DNA from 4 places in the Arthrobacter sp. NPDC058127 genome. Region 3 is predicted to be linked to each of the others. Evidence: riboswitches for the same ligand, from Rfam matches in the RefSeq annotation. Region 3 holds a riboswitch; each other region holds the start of a gene.

Region 1 (4,165 bases), on a different contig from region 3:
TGATCAGGAAGACCGACACGAACTTGGCCAGCGGATTCGCGCGTGTCAGGAGGGCATTGTTGCCGCGCAGGGTCAGTGCGTCCCTCATGCCGCACCCGCTTCCTGCCGGGCGCCGCCTTGGAATGCAGGCTCGAGCCGCATCTCGGCGCCGCCCAGGACGGAGCTGAATTCCTGGTCGTGGGTCACGGAAACCACGGATGTGCCGGCGTCGAGCAGTTCCGACAGGAACGACGCAAGCTCAGCCCACGTGTTCGCGTCCTGGCCAAAAGTAGGTTCGTCCAGCACCAGGACGCGGGGATGCGCGGCAAGCACGGTGGCCACCGATAGCCGGCGCTTTTCGCCGCCGGAGAGCGTGTACGGATTGGCGTCCACGAGATGCCTCAGGCGCAGCCGCTCCAGCAACTCGTCCACGCGCTCCTCGCCATGGCCAAGGTGCTTGGGGCCGAACATGAGCTCGTCGAGCACCCGGCCGGTGACGAACTGGTGCTCGGGCTCCTGGAACACGGTCCCGATGCGGGAGATCAGCTGCTGGGCCTTCCACTTGAACGGGTCAGTGCCGGCACCGTCGCTGAGCCCGACGGCGGCAGTCACCGCCCCGGACACCGGCGCCAACAGCCCCGCAAGAGTCAAAGCGAACGTCGATTTTCCCGCGCCGTTGGGGCCAGTGATGGTCAGCGCTCGCCCGGCGAACACTTCGGCGTTGAGTCCGGCCTGCACGGGAAGGGGCGGGATGGTTTTGAACCCCCGGCGTCGTGACCGCTCGCGGGACACCGCGAGCTCCTGGGTGGCGAGCAGTAGCTCTCCCGCGTTCCTCGCCGCGGAGCTCCACGCCCCGTTCCCCGCCCCGGAGCCGGCCGCCGTTCCGGCGCCTGTTCCCGAACGTGGCCGGGTGGCCGGCACGTACCCGGGCACCCAAACGCCCGCAGCAGTGAGCATGTCCCTTGCTTGCGCCAGAACGGTGTCCGGATCGCCGTCCAGGAGCACCGCCGGCGTCGAGACTCCCGTGGAGGAGGAACTGCCCGGCTGGAGCACCACGATCCGGTCCACAAGGTCTTTCCAGACCGAAACCCGGTGCTCCACCACCACCAAGGTGGCGCCCGTCTTGTCCAGGCAGCGGCCCACGGCATCGCGGACCTCCAACACTCCGGCCGGGTCCAGGTTGGCGGTCGGTTCGTCCAGGAGGATCAAGCCGGGCCGCATCGCGAGGATGCCGGCCAGCGCAAGGCGTTGTTTCTGCCCGCCCGAGAGGGCCGACGTCGGGTGGTCGAGCGCAAAGTTGCCGCTCGCACTGCCACCGGCACTACGCCGCAGCCCGACGTCGTCGAGCGCTTCATGGACCCGCTTCCAGATTTCTTCCCGCGGCACGCAAAGGTTTTCGGCGCCGAACGCGACGTCGTCGCCCAGCCGGGAAAGCACCACCTGGGTTTCGGGGTCCTGTTGCATGAGTCCGGCACGGCCCCGCTGGGCCTTCGGCGAAACACCATCCACGAGCAACGAACCGGTCTCGTCGGCGTCGTCCCCTTCCTCGCCCAACACGCCAGCCAGGGCATGCAGGAGGGTCGACTTGCCTGCGCCCGAGGGGCCAAGCAGCAGAACACGCTCGCCGGGACGGATGTCCAGGTCGAGGGCGTGGATGGCCTGCGTGGTGCGGCCGGCGTGCCGCCAGCCCCAGCCTTGCGCGGAAATGGCGGCGGGTCGCACCACGGCAGAGGTGCCGGAATCAGGACTGGGCATCAGGAAAAGACGGGCTCCGAAGCGGCCTTGCGGGACGCGAACGCGCTCAGCACACCAGTCTTGGCCAGGCCGCGGGTAGCGATCCAGGACAGGGCACCGGCAATGACGGCCCCGGAGATCGTGCAAAACACGATGTACGCGAGCTTGTCGACCGGTTCGTAGGCGATGTTCCAGCCCCACGGCAGGAAGGAGTCGTTCAGACCGCAGAACAGGCCCGCACCGGCACCGGCCAGCAGGGACACAGGCAGGTTGAACTTCTTGTACATGAAGGCCAGGAAGATGAGTTCCGCACCGAGGCCCTGGAGCAGGCCCGAGATCAGCACCGTGGTGCCGTACTGCGAACCCATGATGAGCTCACTCGTGGCGGCCACTGTTTCGCAGAAAATTGCCGCACCGGGCTTGCGGACGATGAGCATGCCCAAGACTGCCGGAATCATCCAGCCGCCGGCGATCAGGCCGCTCAGGGGCGGGTAGCCGGCGGACATAGGCGTGGCGACCAGAGCCATCTGGTCCCATGCCCAGAAGATCACGCCACCGGCGATCGAGATCAGTGCCGCCACAACAATGTCCACGACGCGCCAGTTGTAACCAGGCTTGGTGAGGCCCGGCCTTGCAGAAATACCAGTCATTTTGTCCTCCTGAGGAACAGGAGGGGAAAGTGTTCCCCGGTTGCCTGCGAGCGGCCTCCGCCGCGCCGGTTCCGGACACTATGAGAACTCGACTCCCTTGCGCCGGTACTAGCCGGATCAGGTTCGAGGGTCTGCGGCTGTCCGCACTCTCAGCGCCCGTCCTCCGTGCCGCATTGCTGCGAGCCCGACGGCGGCGCTCCCCTGTCGTTATCAATCCACCCTTTTGGGCGTGGTTCAGTTTACACCTTGGAGGGGTTGCGGGCGCGGCGGCAAAAAGCGTTCCGACGGATTCCCCTGGATCATTTGCCGGGCGAGCGCAGTCCGGCCCGGAATGGCGCGGGCGGCCACAGAAACTGGGAGAATGATCCAGCAGAATGTGACACAGCAAGCGGGCAAAGGAGCGGTCTTGGCAGGCATGGGCGAAGCGAACAGCACCACAGTGGCCGAACCGAGGCTCGCCGCGAGCGTGATCCTGCTCCGGGATGCCGCAGTTCCTGGGCGCTCTGGAGACGCGGCGCAGGCTTTGGAGGTGTTCGTCCAGCACCGGGTGTCCACGATGGATTTCGCTGCCGGAATGGTCGTCTTCCCGGGCGGACGAGTGGACCAGGCGGACAGCTCCGGCTGGGACTTCACGGACGACGTCGTCGAGCGCCACGCCGCCGCATGGCACCGGAGCAGCATCGCCGTCGAGCCTTCCTCCGCCCGGTTCAACGCGGGCCGGGTACTGGCGGCCGCGCAGCGTGAGGTGTTCGAAGAGGCCGGGCTGAAGCTCGACGCCGCCACCCTCCGCCCATGGGCCAACTGGGTCACTCCGCCGGACCAGCCCAAGCGCTTCGACACGTACTTCTACCTTGCTTGCCCGGTTTCCGGAGCCGAGCCAAGGCACCAGACCACGGAAGCGTCATCGTCCTTGTGGATGCCGGTCCGCGGAATCCTGGATGCCGAAGCCGCCGGAACGCTCAAGCTCATGCCACCCACGCTGGCGCTACTGGATGAGCTCCTCGCCCTCGGCACGGTGGAAGCGGTGCTGGCCGAAGACCGTGACATTGTTCCCGTGCGTCCAAAGCCGGGAGCCTTGCAGGAGTTCTTCCGGCTGAGGCGCCAAGCCCCATCCGTTGCTCCGGAACTGCCCTGAAGTGGGGTTAGGCTGGGGACGGTCCTGTTTCCACCCGCAAGGAGTCCCGGAATGAACCTCCTCATCAAACTGCTCGGCACCGGCGTGAGCATCGGCGCAGGCTTTGTCGGCACCAAGCTCGTCAACGCGCTGTGGGAAAAAACCACGGGCAACAAGCCGCCCAAGGGACACGACGACATGGAGACGAGCCTCCGCTCAGCGCTGACCTTCGCCCTGATTTCGGCAACTGTCAGTGCCGTCATCCAGGTTCTCGCCGGCCGGAGCACCCAGCGCGCCATCTCCCGCTTCTCGAAGACGCAGGACATCGTCTAGGCTGACGGCCCGCCGTTGACGCCGTTAGGACCTGCGCTCCCGCCGTTGCGGGCGTTCCCAGCGTGGGGCATTGCCGAGCCCGCTTCTTGAGCTTTCTCCGCCGCCCGTTGACCGGCAGCCCGCAGCACCACGGCCTCGAGTTCGTCTGTGCTGAGAAGCTCGGGGTGGAGGTGCTTGGTCCGGTACCCTGCCCGGCCCACCATGTGTGCGGACACGGGCACAGTCAGCAGTTGGAAAATCCAAGCGACCGCGAGGACCGGCCAAACCCACCATTCGCGCATCTGCAGCCCCATGGCCGCCAAGACAAGGAACAGCCCCAGCACTTGGGGCTTGGTAGCTGCATGCATGCGGCTCA
Region 2 (4,165 bases), on a different contig from region 3:
TTCCGGCGATGAAGCCTGGGACACCATCGAGGCCTACGTCACCTATGTGGCGCCGGATCTGGTGGGACGTCTCGAAAAGTGGACGTCGGATCAGGACATCTTCTCGGCATGGCGCGTGGACGAACAGATCCACAAGGCATTGGAGCGCAAGGTCTTCCTGCCCTCCGGTGGTTCGCTCGTGATCGACCGCACCGAGGCCATGACGGTTGTTGACGTCAACACCGGAAAGTTCACCGGCAGCGGTGGCAACCTCGAAGAAACCGTCACCAAGAACAACCTTGAGGCCGCCGAGGAAGTGGTCCGCCAGCTGCGCTTGCGCGACATCGGCGGAATCATCGTCATCGACTTCATCGACATGGTCCTGGAATCCAACCGCGATCTCGTGTTGCGCCGCCTGGTCGAGTGCCTCGGCCGGGACCGCACCAAGCACCAGGTCGCGGAAGTGACGTCGCTTGGATTGGTCCAGATGACCCGCAAGCGCATGGGCACCGGCCTGCTTGAGGTCTTCGGCGAGCAGTGCGAAACGTGCGCAGGGCGCGGAATCGTCACGCATGACGAGCCCGTGGAGCATCGCCGGGCCAACGTGGTGGCCGCTGAACACCACCACCCGCGCACGGAGTCACTCCCGGCCGTCCGCCCGGAGCAGCGCAAGCGCCGCCGCGGCAGGGGGACAGGGCAGGGGACTTCCGAGCTCCCGATCACCCCTCCTGTGCCGGTCCACTCCGTGGAATCCACTGATCCGAACCGCCAGGCAGCCACCCGCGCAGCCCTTGCGACCATCGCGGCTGCGGCCCACGCTGCCCACCTGCACGACGACGAACTCCACCACGCGGCGGAATTGCTCGCCGACGGGCACGCAGCGGAAGCAACCCCTCTGCAGGCACCCGCGGCCCCGGTCTCGGCTCCTGCCGTTGCTTCGGGTAGCGAGGAACGCTCGAAGCCTGTGCTGCGATTCGGCGGCGAGGAAGTGGCGTTGCCTTTCGTCCACCACGAAGAAGAGCCGGCGAGTGGCGCTCCTGCCATGAGCCTGGATCTGTTGGCGCAGGCATTCGCGGGCCTCGGAGAAGCTCCGGACACCGCGACGGCCGCAACGGAGTCCCGGGAAGCGCCCGCAGAGGCTCCCGCGGCCGTTGCAAGCGGGGAATCCCTGGAGTCGGCTTCGCGTGGACGCCGGGGCCGCCGCAACCGTAGTGCCAGCCGTGCCCAGGGTGCCGCCAACGCCACCAACGTGGAGCACCACGAGGTTGCAGCCGCTGCCTCCGGTGGGGCCGCGCACGAGGCCAAGGCGCCCGACGCATCCCCGGTCAAGCCGACGGCGGCAGCAGAACCGATCATTCTCGGAGTCGGCGTGCCCAAGTCCGAACTCTAAACGCAGTACCTAGTCCGAAGCCCCGGCCGTTCCCGCTCTTGCGGAAACCGCCGGGGCTTCGGCGTTGCCGGCCCATTTGCCGGACCAGTTGCCGGACCTCACGACAGTGCGGTTACAAAGGGAGATTTCAGCGGGCGAGGTGTGATCCGGGTTAAGCTAGGGGACTGACACGGGGTGCCGCGCACCAAGCCGGCTGAGACCAGACCCGTTGAACCTGTCCGGTTAGCACCGGCGAAGGGATGTCTCGAATGACTGTTTCGGCACACTCGGCTGTCTACCCGCTCAAGGCCGTCCAGCGCCCTATCCCCAGGGTCCTCAGCATTGCCGGCTCGGATCCGTCGGGCGGTGCCGGGATCCAAGCTGACCTGAAGAGCATTGCCGCCAACGGCGGTTACGGCATGGCCGTCATCACGGCACTCACAGTACAAAACACGCAGGGAGTCACCGGCGTTCACGTGCCTCCCGTGGAGTTCCTGCGGCAGCAATTGGATGCCATTAGCGACGACATCACCGTTGATGCCGTCAAAATCGGCATGCTCGGGGACGCGGCCGTCATCCACGAAGTCCGCCGCTGGCTCGGCGAGGCGCGCCCCGCCGTCGTCGTGCTGGATCCGGTGATGATCGCGACCAGTGGCGACCGGCTCCTCGCGGAGTCCGCTGAAACCGCACTGCGGGAACTTCTGCCCCTCGCCGACTTGGTGACCCCCAACCTTCCTGAATTGGCCATGCTGCTTGGCGAGCCTGTTGCCACCGACTGGGCATCGGCGTTGGAGCAAGGCAAACGTCTGGCCGCTGCCTGCGGAAACACCGTCCTGGTGAAGGGAGGCCATCTGCAAGGATCCGGCTGCCCCGATGCGCTGGTCAACACCGGGGGAGTCCTGAGCCAGGACGTGGTGGAATTCGCCGGCCAACGCGTGGAGACCCGCAACAGCCATGGCACGGGATGTTCCCTGTCGTCTGCGATGGCGACGGCAAAAGCGCGGCTCGGCGATTGGGAGTCTGCCCTGCATGAAGTCAAGCCCTGGCTTCAGGAGGCGCTGACCCAATCCGAGAGGCTGGAGGTGGGGAAGGGCAACGGGCCCATCCATCATTTCCACACTCTCCAGCACTCCCTTCAGCCGGGGGACTTCGCGGTCCGGATGTGGGACGCCGCCCAATCGGAGCTTGCGGCCATTTATGGCCTGGACTTCATCCAGGACTTGCAAACCGGTGGGCTCAGCGAAGCGCAGTTCAGCTATTACCTGTCGCAGGATGCCATCTATCTCAACGGCTATTCCCGGGTCCTGGCGCGTGCAAGTGCGCTCGCCCCCAGCGAAAACGAACAGCTGTTCTGGGCCCGCGGCTCGCAGATGTGCCTCGAAGTCGAGTCCGAGCTGCATCGGAATTGGCTTAGCGGACGCCAGGGAAGCCGAGAACTGGGCCCCGTCACCAAGGCCTATGTGGACCACTTGCTGGCGGCGTCGGCGTCGGGCAGCTATGCCGTGCTGCTGGCCGCAGTACTGCCCTGCTACTGGTTGTACGCCGAGGTGGGACAGCAGCTCCACCGTGGCTATGTCCAGGCAGGAGCGTCGGACGAGCACCCTTACGCCGACTGGCTGCGCACCTACGCAGACGAGGCGTTCGCAGAGGCCACCCGCAAGGCGATCGACCTCACGGATGCCGCCGCGCAGGCTGCCTCACCGGCCGAGCGCGCGGCCATGATGGAGGCTTTCTCCCAATCCTGCCGCTATGAAACTGCGTTCTTCGATGCTCCAAGGCTGCACAGCTGACCTTGGTTCCTGTCGCGGAGGGACGGGATGAAGGGCTGTTTCGGCAGGCGCCGCAGCGTGTCGGGGTGAGGATCCGAGCTTTTCCCGGCGGGCAGGGTAAGGTGGACGGGCACGGTACCGGATGGCGGCATAGCCAGTCTGTGGCAGCCATCACGTGGCAGCCTCCGGACCTGGCCTCATTTGCAGCCGAAGGCGAAACTAGCGTAATCTAGATCTTCGGTGCTTACGCCAACACTTGGGTTATGCCCCTAGAGACCTTTCATTTGGAATTGACGTTTCATTTGGAACTGTTCAAGGGATGACTCATGGATTCCGTACCGGAGTCCACGGCGTTGAGGCACAGCGTGAACCAGGCCCGTTTTCGGATCGGGGTTCCGCACGCAAATTTAGTAATAAACGTCGAGAGAAGTGAGTGCCCAAGTGGTGTACGCGATTGTCCGCGCAGGCGGCCGCCAAGAAAAGGTTTCCGTTGGAGACTACGTAACCCTGAACCGCGTCCCCGGTGGAGCCGGCAGCACTCTTGAGCTGCCCGCACTGCTCCTGGTGGACGGTGACAAGGTCACCTCCGCTGCTGCGGATCTGGCCAAGGTCAAGGTTACGGCTGAGATCCTCGAAGACCTCCGTGGTCCGAAGATCGTCATCCAGAAGTTCAAGAACAAGACCGGCTACAAGAAGCGCCAGGGTCACCGTCAAGAACTGACCAAGATCAAGATCACCGGTATCAAGTAACCACTGGTTGCTGTTCAGGTTTTCAACAGATTCCCCAGAATTTAAAGGCAGGCATTTCAAATGGCACATAAAAAAGGCGCGAGCTCCACTCGCAACGGTCGTGACTCCAACGCCCAGTACCTCGGCGTAAAGCGCTTCGGTGGCCAGGTCGTTTCCGCAGGCGAGATCATCGTCCGCCAGCGCGGCACCCACTTCCACCCGGGCGCCGGTGTCGGCCGCGGTGGCGACGACACCCTGTTCGCCCTGCAGGCAGGTGCGGTTGAGTTCGGTACTCGCCGTGGCCGTCGCGTAGTGAACA
Region 3 (4,165 bases):
AGCTTCACCCAATCCGTTTCCAAGGCCTCCCGGGCAAGCTCGGCTGTCATGACAGCATCCTTGGCGGTAAAACAGCCGGCCGTGTTGGGCAGGACACGGATGCCGTGGTCCACGAGCAACTGGAACAGCGAACCTGTTTCCGTCGGTGAGTACCTCCGCATGGCAACGGTGGTGAGTTCGGTGCCCGAGGCCAGCAAGGCTGCCCCCAGTCCGTCCAGGCTCGGGGCTCCGCCGGTCCCCATGATGAGGCGCGAGCCGAACTCAACACCGTCGATCACCAGGGCGTCGGTCCGGGTGCTTGCTGCTTCAGTGCTTGCCGTGGTCATGGTTCAGCCTCCCTGTACTGCGGTAACGATTTCGAGTTCGTCGCCCTCTGCGAGCGCGGTTGCCGCCCACTGGCTGCGCGGCACCACTTCGGAATTGCGTGCGACGGCGACGCCGATCTTGCGTCCGTCGGCCGCCTGGCCGCTCGAGTCCACAACCCGACCGGTGATGTGGCTCACGAGGGTGGTGACGGACGCGTCGTCGCTCAGCGTGTGGTCTGCGCCGTTCAATTTGATGTTCATGCGTGGTCCTTCGGAAGGGGATTCGAGGTATCGGCCGATGGGCCGTTTGTGGAGGCCCTTGCTGCTGAAAGGGGGCGGGAGAAGCGGTCCGGGCGGAATTTGCTCCACCGGGGATCGGCGGTGCCGTCCATCAGCCCGACGCAGATTTTCGCCGCCGCCGGAGTGAGCAGGACGCCGTGGCGGAAGAATCCGCTCGCCACGATGAGTCCGGGCACGGTCCCTTCGCTTCCTTCCACCCTTTCGGCACTTTTTACCCTTACACGGCCCAGCAGCGGTGCATTGTCCGGAGTGCCCGGACGGGCGCGGGCAGTTGCTTCCAGGAGCTCCAGTTCAGCCACGGCCGGGACCAGTACCTGGGCATCGCGGAGCAACTGGTACACACCGCCCGCCGACACCGGGTTGGCCGCTCCCCCGGACGCCGACAATCCGTCTTCACGTTGCGTTGCGCCGATCACCACTGTCCCGTCCTCGCGGGGAACGATGTAGACGGGCACTCCGCGCACGATTCCCCGCACTGTGGCGGTGACCAGAGGTTGCAGCTGGTCCGGGACGCGCAGCCGCAGTATGTCGCCGTACACGGGACGCAACGGGAGCGACAATCCATCCGGCAGGCCCTTCAAGCGGGCGGCGCCCAGGCCGTTGGCAACCACGGTTTCCGCGGCGAGCACTTTGACGCCTGAGCCAAGCACGGCCCCGACGACGCGTCCGTCCTCCCACAAGAGGCCCGCCGCCGTGTCGTGGACCGCAAAACCGCCCTCGGCCCCCGCAATCCAGCTGGAATTGCCCGGCTGGTGGTCTGCCAGTGCGCCAAGGATCGCGGCCGAAAGCCGGCGCGGATCCACTTGGTGGTCGCCCGGGATGTCGAAGGCACAGGAAATCTGCGGGCTCAACAGCGGCTCACGCTCCCGGGCCTCGCGCAACGGCACGGATTCCACCAGCAGGCCGTTGGCCAGTTGCACGTCCCGGAGGTCGGCGAGCGCCCGGCGGTCCGCAGCGTCCGCGCCGACGGCGAGGGTCGGCGTCGTACGGTAACCCGTGCTGCGTCCGGCACTTGAGCCAGTCACATTGTGTTCGAAGTCCGGCCACAATGCCGACGATTCGAGCATGAGTTCCAGGAGGTCCTCTTCCTGGTAGTGCAGTTCACTGACGGGCGCCAACATGCCCGCCGCCGCGAAGGTGGCTCCGCTGGCCGGTGCGGGATCGATCAGGGCAACCGAGCGGCCGGACCTTCGGGCTTCCGACGCGATGCCAAGGCCGATGACACCGCCTCCGATCACCGCCACATCCGCGTGCAGGGACGCGCGCAGGGGTTCGTGCCGGGTGTTTACTTCGTCCATGGAGTCCTTCCCTACGCCGGTACTAGCCGGATCAGGTCAAGCGGTCGGCGCTGAAGCCCTCTCAGCCGCGCGGCGATTGTGACTGCCGCCGCGGCTCCCGCGGTACCAGCCCAGTTTAGAGGAACTACTCTGTTTCCATGACCCAGCACGATGTCCACACCACCGCCCGCCTCTACCTCTGCACCGACGCCCGCAAGCAACAGGGTGATTTTGAGCAGTTTGTCGACGCCGCATTCGAGGGCGGCGTGGACATCATCCAGCTGCGCGACAAGACCATCGAAGCGGCAGAGGAACTGGAGCTCCTGGAGATCCTGCAATCCGTGGCGCACCGCCACGGCCGTCTCTGGGCCGTCAACGACCGCGCGGACGTAGCTTCCCTCTCCGGCGCACCGGTGTTCCATATCGGCCAAAAGGACATTCCACTGCGGGCGGCCCGGAAGCTGCTCCACGACCCCGCCATCATCGGGCTCTCCACGCACACGCCGGAACAGATTGACGCAGCCATCGCCGCATCACCCGGCCGCAGCGGGCTGGACTACTTCTGCGTCGGGCCGGTATGGGCCACCCCCACCAAGCCCGGACGCTCCGCCGTCGGGCTCGATCTGGTGAAGTACGCCGCCAACGCGGTGAAGCAGGCAGACGAGGAGACCGTCGGCGGTGTTGTGCTCCCTTGGTTTGCGATCGGCGGCATCGATCTCAGCAACGTGGAAGAGGTAGTGCGGGCCGGCGCCAGCCGCATCGTGGTGGTGCGAGCCATCACCGAAGCACAGGATCCGACGGCGGCGGCCCAGGCACTCCTGGCCGCCCTTGACGCAGCGGCGGCCTAGCGAGACGCCGAAAGATTTTGGAGTTACCCTGACTTTCGTGTCACATCAGCGGATAGCCCCGAATGTCAGTGAAACGTCGAACCGGCTCGCGGAAGCACTGGCGGCGCTTCGGACTGAACTCGAGCTGCCCGCCGGCTATCCCGTTGAAGCGCTGCGTGACGCCGAAGCCGCGGTTTCCGGACACACCCTGCCGGTGCAGGACCTCACGGACGTTCCGTTCATCACGATCGACCCGGCCTCTTCCACCGATCTGGACCAGGCCCTCTTCATTGACCGTTCCGGCGATGGTTACAGGGTTCTCTACGCCATCTCCGATGTGCCATCCTTTGTGCCGCCCGGAGGAGCGCTCGACGCCGAGACCCGCCACCGGGGGCAAACATACTACGCCCCGGATGGCCGCATACCGCTGCACCCCGAGATCATCAGCGAGCATGCCGGAAGCCTGTTGGCCGGCCAAACGTGCGGCGCATTTGTATGGGACTTCGAACTCGATGCCGAGGCGGAGTTCCGCACCGTCTCCGTCCGCCGGGCAAGCGTTCGCAGCCGCGCGAAGCTCAACTACAAGGGTGTCCAGGCGGAGATCGATTCCGGAACGGCCGATCCGGTCCTCCAACTCCTCAAGGACGTCGGGCTCAAGCGGGTGGAACTCGAACGCCGCCGCGGCGGAGCAAGCCTGAACATGCCTGAACAGGAAATCGTCCAATTGCCCGACGGCGAGGGGTACAGGATCGTCGCAGCTCCCTCGCTGCCGGTGGAGGACTGGAACGCCCAGATTTCCCTCATGACCGGGATGGCCGCCGCGCAACTGATGCTCGACGGCAAAGTGGGAATCCTGCGCACCATGCCGGCGCCCGATGAACGCTCGCTGCTCCATTTCAAACGGCAAACGGGGGCACTCGGCAAGCCCTGGACCGAGGGGACCAGCTATGGCGAGTACCTGCGGACCCTCGACGCCAAGGACCCCCGGCAACTGGCCATCCTCCACTCCGCGGGGCTGCTTTTCCGCGGCGCCGGCTACACGCCTTTCGACGGCGAAGTACCGGGAAGCGTCATGCAGTCAGCCATCGGCGCACCGTACGCCCACACCACGGCGCCATTGCGCAGGCTGGTCGATCGTTTTGTCCTGGTCATCTGCGAAGCACTGAGTAATGGAACAGAGATCCCTGCATGGGCCAGGGACGCTTTGCCGAGCCTGCCCGAGATCATGGCGTCATCCGACCAGCTTGCCGCCAAAATGGAGCGCCTGGCCCTGGACACCGTGGAGGCAGCACTCCTGGTGAACCACATCGGACAGGAATTCGACGCCGTCGTGATCTCCGGATCGAAACCCGCCAAGAACAACGGAAACGGCAACGGGAACAACAACGGGAACCACACCAACAACGGAAACGGCAATGGGAACGGAGCCCCGCACGGCCCCTACGGCATCGTCCAG
Region 4 (4,165 bases), on a different contig from region 3:
CGGCACCTCGATGACCACCTCGCCGAGGCCGAGCGTGTCCTTGCGCGGACCTGCACCGCGGCTGTTCCACACATTCATGGCCATGTGGTGGTGGTAGCCGCCCGCGGAGACGAACAGGGCCTGCCCATGCCAGCCGGCCGTCTGCTCGAAGCCCAGGGTGTCGACGTAGAAATCATGGGCGGTCCGCACGTCGCCCACCTGCAGGTGGACATGCCCGACGCCGGCGCCCGCCTCATGCTGGCCGGTCACCGCCGATTCGCTCAAGTACTGCTGGAGGTAGCGCTGCGGCGGGAGCGGCAGGCTGTCCATGACGACCGAACTACCGTTCCACTCCCAGCCTTCGCGGGGCTTGTCGTAGTAGAGCTCGATGCCGTTGCCCTCCGGGTCGGTGAAGTAGAAGGCCTCGCTGACGAGGTGGTCTGCGCTGCCGACGAAGGCATGGGGTTCGTATTGCGCCGCCGAGGCAACAGTTGCGGCGAGCGATGACTGGTCTTCGAAGAGCAAAGCCGTGTGGAAGAGCCCGGCCTCTCCGCGGCCCGGGATCTGGAGCCCGGAGGCCGGAGCCAAGTGCACCAGCGGCTTGCCGAGCCTGCCAAAGTAGAGTCCGCCATCCTGTTCGGCGACGACGTCCAGGCCCAGCGCCCGCTGGTAGTAGTCGCCCATGAGCTTCATGTCCCCCACTTTGAGCATGACAGTGCCCATGGTGAGTTCGGCAGGAAGGAGATCCTGGCTGGATGTGATGGTCATGTGAAACTCCCGGCTTTCGTGGCGCCGCCCTTCGGCAACCTCTATGTATCTAAATTACTTGAAGCTTCAATTTATTCCTAATGCCCGGCGCTTCTTGAAATGTGTCCCCTCAGCACGGTGCATTGCGGCTTCAGCACGATCTCAAGGGACGCACGGGGATCGTTTGCGTAGAGCACGACGTCGGCACTGGCGCCTTCGCTGATGCCGTCGGCACCCAGCCACTCGCGGGCGGACCAGCAGGCGGCATCGAGGGCGGCGGCCGCCGGAAGGCCGGCCTGGTGCAGTTCCAGAATTTCCTCGCCGATCCGGCCGTGCTTGATGACGCTGCCGGCGTCGGTCCCGGCATACACCCGCACACCGGCGTCGAACGCCTCGAGGACCCGCTCATGCCGGCGCTCCCACAACGCGATCATGTGGGCGGCGTAACGCGGGAACTTGGTTTCAGCCTGCTTCGCGATGTCCGGAAAAGTCGCAATGTTGATGAGGGTCGGGACGATCGGAACATCCTGGTCCAGCAGCCGCGGAATATGGTGCGGGAGGAGACCGGTGGCGTGCTCGATGCAGTCGATGCCGGCGTCGAGCACGTCGACGATAGTCCCTTCGGCGAAGCAATGGGCGGTCACCCGGGCCCCCTCGTCGTGTGCCGCCGCCACCGCGTCCTTGACGACGGCGGCCGGGAAGGACGGGCCAAGATCCCCGGCCGAGCGGTCGATCCAGTCCCCGACGATCTTGACCCAGCCATCTCCGGACCGGGCCTGCTTGCGCACCGCCTCCACCAGATTCTCCGGCTCAACCTCTTCGGCCAGCCCGGGGATGTACCGGCGTTGCCTCGCGATGTGCCTGCCTGCGCGGATGATCCTGGGCATGTCCGCCCGGCGCTGCAGCCAGCGCGTGTCACTTGCGGATCCCGCGTCGCGGATCAAGAGCGTCCCGGCGTTACGATCCGCCGTTGCCTGCAGACGGGCAGTCTCCTCGTCCACCGCTCCACCCTTGCCCAAGCCAACATGGCAGTGTGAGTCGACAAGTCCGGGCGCCACCCATCCGTCCAGGACGACGTCCGGTACGGCAGCAGGCCGCAAAAAGGTCAGCCGTCCGTCGACCGACCAGAGGCCGCGCCGTTCCACGTCCGGCCCGGTGAGGACGGTGCCGCTGAATTCGATGATTTCCGCCATGATTCCACCCTAGACTCCGACGCCGCGCCCGGCCCGGTCACATCTGTCCTCGGTCACATCTGTCTCTGGAACTCTCAGCTGTGGTAGCTTCGTCTACGACCACACGGGGGCCCTTGCAAGGGCTGAGATCGGGCTGACGCAGCCTGCGACCGTTGAACCTGTCCGGGTAATGCCGGCGAAGGAAGTGAGTAATCCTTTGAGCACCAAAGAAACACAGCTGAGCCCTACCCAAAACGGATCGGCCCAAGAGGTGACACAGTCCCTCAAGTCGCATTCCCTCTCGTTCCTTGAAGATGCCGAAACGGGAATCCGGGTTCCAGTGACTGAAATAGCCCTGGAACCGTCCCCGAACGGCGAGGCCAACGCGCCATTCCAGGTGTACCGCACCGCAGGACCCGGTAGTGATCCCGTCGTGGGCCTCGAACCGTTCCGCAGCGAGTGGATCGAAGCCCGCGGCGACACCGAGGCCTACAGCGGCCGCGAACGGAACCTTCTCGACGACGGCAAGTCTGCCGTGCGCCGCGGCGCGGCCTCGGCGGAGTGGAAGGGCGCACAGCCGGTGCCCCGCCGCGCCGTCGACGGCAAGACCGTGACACAGATGCACTATGCCAAGCAGGGCATCGTGACGCCCGAAATGCAGTTCGTGGCACTACGCGAAAACTGCGATGTTGAACTGGTCCGCAGCGAAGTCGCCGCAGGCCGGGCCATCATCCCCAACAACATCAACCACCCCGAATCCGAACCGATGATCATCGGCAAGGCGTTCCTGGTGAAGATCAATGCCAATATCGGCAACTCGGCCGTCACCAGTTCCATCGCCGAGGAAGTGGACAAGTTGCAGTGGGCAACGCAATGGGGCGCCGACACGGTCATGGACCTGTCCACGGGCGACGACATCCACACCACCCGTGAGTGGATCATCCGCAACTCCCCCGTGCCGATCGGCACCGTGCCCATTTACCAGGCCCTCGAGAAAGTCAACGGCGAAGCCAACAAGCTCACGTGGGAAATCTTCCGCGACACTGTCATTGAACAGTGCGAGCAAGGCGTGGACTACATGACCATCCACGCCGGCGTGCTGCTGCGCTACGTGCCGCTCACTGCCAACCGCGTGACGGGCATCGTCTCCCGCGGCGGCTCCATCATGGCGGGCTGGTGCCTGGCCCACCACGAGGAAAACTTCCTCTACACCCACTTCGACGAGCTCTGCGAAATTTTCGCCAAGTACGACGTCGCGTTCTCCCTCGGCGACGGCTTGCGCCCGGGAGCGACGGCGGACGCCAACGACGCCGCGCAGTTCGCCGAGCTCGACACCCTGGCCGAGCTGACGCAGCGGGCGTGGGAATTCGACGTCCAGGTCATGGTGGAAGGACCCGGCCACGTTCCCTTCCACTTGGTGCGGGAAAACGTGGAGCGCCAGCAGGAGCTTTGCAAGGGCGCTCCGTTCTACACTTTGGGTCCCCTGGTCACGGACGTCGCTCCGGGCTACGACCACATCACCTCGGCCATCGGCGCCACGGAGATCGCACGCTACGGAACCGCGATGCTCTGCTACGTCACCCCGAAGGAACACCTGGGCCTGCCAAACAAGGACGACGTCAAGACCGGCGTGATCACGTACAAGATCGCCGCCCACGCCGCGGACCTTGCCAAGGGACACCCGGGCGCCCACGAACGCGACGATGCCCTCTCCAAGGCCCGCTTCGAGTTCCGCTGGCGTGACCAGTTCGCCCTGTCATTGGATCCAGTCACGGCCGAAGCGTTCCACGACGAGACCCTCCCCGCCGAACCGGCCAAGACGGCGCATTTCTGCTCCATGTGTGGCCCGAAATTCTGCTCCATGCGCATCAGCCAGGACATCCGTGACGAATACGGCTCCGCGGATTCCCAGGCAGCCATCGCGGAAATGTACAGCGGGATGCGCGAAAAGAGCGAGGAGTTCCTGGCATCCGGCGGAAAGGTCTACCTGCCCGAACTCGAGGTTCCCGCAGGAAAACGTGAGGCGACGTCAGGAAGCCTGAACTGATCAGGAAGCTTGGACTGACCCGGCGCGGCTGACATCCGCGATGAAGGAGCGGATCATCCGGTCTCCTTCAACTGAGTCATGAGGCCGGTGTCCTCCAGCCGCAACGCGGTGGAGGGCACCGGTTTCCTGCAGGTAGCCGGCGATCTCTTCGTACAGGGGTTCCCAACCACCGGTCAGGACAAGCGTGGGAACGCCCGGCACAATGTGCAGGGGCGCTTCC

What was found. Region 3 has a riboswitch for thiamine pyrophosphate ahead of thiO (glycine oxidase ThiO). Riboswitches for the same ligand answer to the same signal wherever they lie in the genome.
Region 1: it holds a riboswitch for thiamine pyrophosphate, as region 3 does, so the genes downstream of both, ACFVTG_RS09780 (ECF transporter S component) here and thiO (glycine oxidase ThiO) in region 3, are expected to answer to the same signal.
Region 2: it holds a riboswitch for thiamine pyrophosphate, as region 3 does, so the genes downstream of both, thiD (bifunctional hydroxymethylpyrimidine kinase/phosphomethylpyrimidine kinase) here and thiO (glycine oxidase ThiO) in region 3, are expected to answer to the same signal.
Region 4: it holds a riboswitch for thiamine pyrophosphate, as region 3 does, so the genes downstream of both, thiC (phosphomethylpyrimidine synthase ThiC) here and thiO (glycine oxidase ThiO) in region 3, are expected to answer to the same signal.

What each region holds. Positions count from the first base shown of each region.
Region 1 covers NZ_JBHVTT010000005.1:118,009-122,173, reverse strand. Annotated here, with positions in the region: gene ACFVTG_RS09790 (energy-coupling factor transporter transmembrane component T) at 1-88, opposite strand, end outside; gene ACFVTG_RS09785 (ABC transporter ATP-binding protein) at 85-1,734, opposite strand; gene ACFVTG_RS09780 (ECF transporter S component) at 1,734-2,363, opposite strand; TPP riboswitch at 2,440-2,576, opposite strand; gene ACFVTG_RS09775 (NUDIX domain-containing protein) at 2,725-3,498, shown strand; gene ACFVTG_RS09770 (DUF4235 domain-containing protein) at 3,550-3,810, shown strand; gene mnhG (monovalent cation/H(+) antiporter subunit G) at 3,807-4,165, opposite strand, start outside.
Region 2 covers NZ_JBHVTT010000001.1:662,878-667,042, reverse strand. Annotated here, with positions in the region: gene ACFVTG_RS02980 (Rne/Rng family ribonuclease) at 1-1,369, shown strand, start outside; TPP riboswitch at 1,530-1,626, shown strand; gene thiD (bifunctional hydroxymethylpyrimidine kinase/phosphomethylpyrimidine kinase) at 1,618-3,138, shown strand; gene rplU (50S ribosomal protein L21) at 3,559-3,867, shown strand; gene rpmA (50S ribosomal protein L27) at 3,928-4,165, shown strand, end outside.
Region 3 covers NZ_JBHVTT010000003.1:321,170-325,334, forward strand. Annotated here, with positions in the region: gene ACFVTG_RS07615 (thiazole synthase) at 1-326, opposite strand, end outside; gene thiS (sulfur carrier protein ThiS) at 330-566, opposite strand; gene thiO (glycine oxidase ThiO) at 563-1,903, opposite strand; TPP riboswitch at 1,895-2,014, opposite strand; gene thiE (thiamine phosphate synthase) at 2,041-2,730, shown strand; gene ACFVTG_RS07635 (RNB domain-containing ribonuclease) at 2,768-4,165, shown strand, end outside.
Region 4 covers NZ_JBHVTT010000027.1:17,300-21,464, forward strand. Annotated here, with positions in the region: gene ACFVTG_RS23205 (VOC family protein) at 1-747, opposite strand, end outside; gene ACFVTG_RS23210 (amidohydrolase family protein) at 825-1,919, opposite strand; TPP riboswitch at 2,013-2,120, shown strand; gene thiC (phosphomethylpyrimidine synthase ThiC) at 2,116-3,945, shown strand; gene ACFVTG_RS23220 (alpha/beta fold hydrolase) at 3,946-4,165, opposite strand, start outside.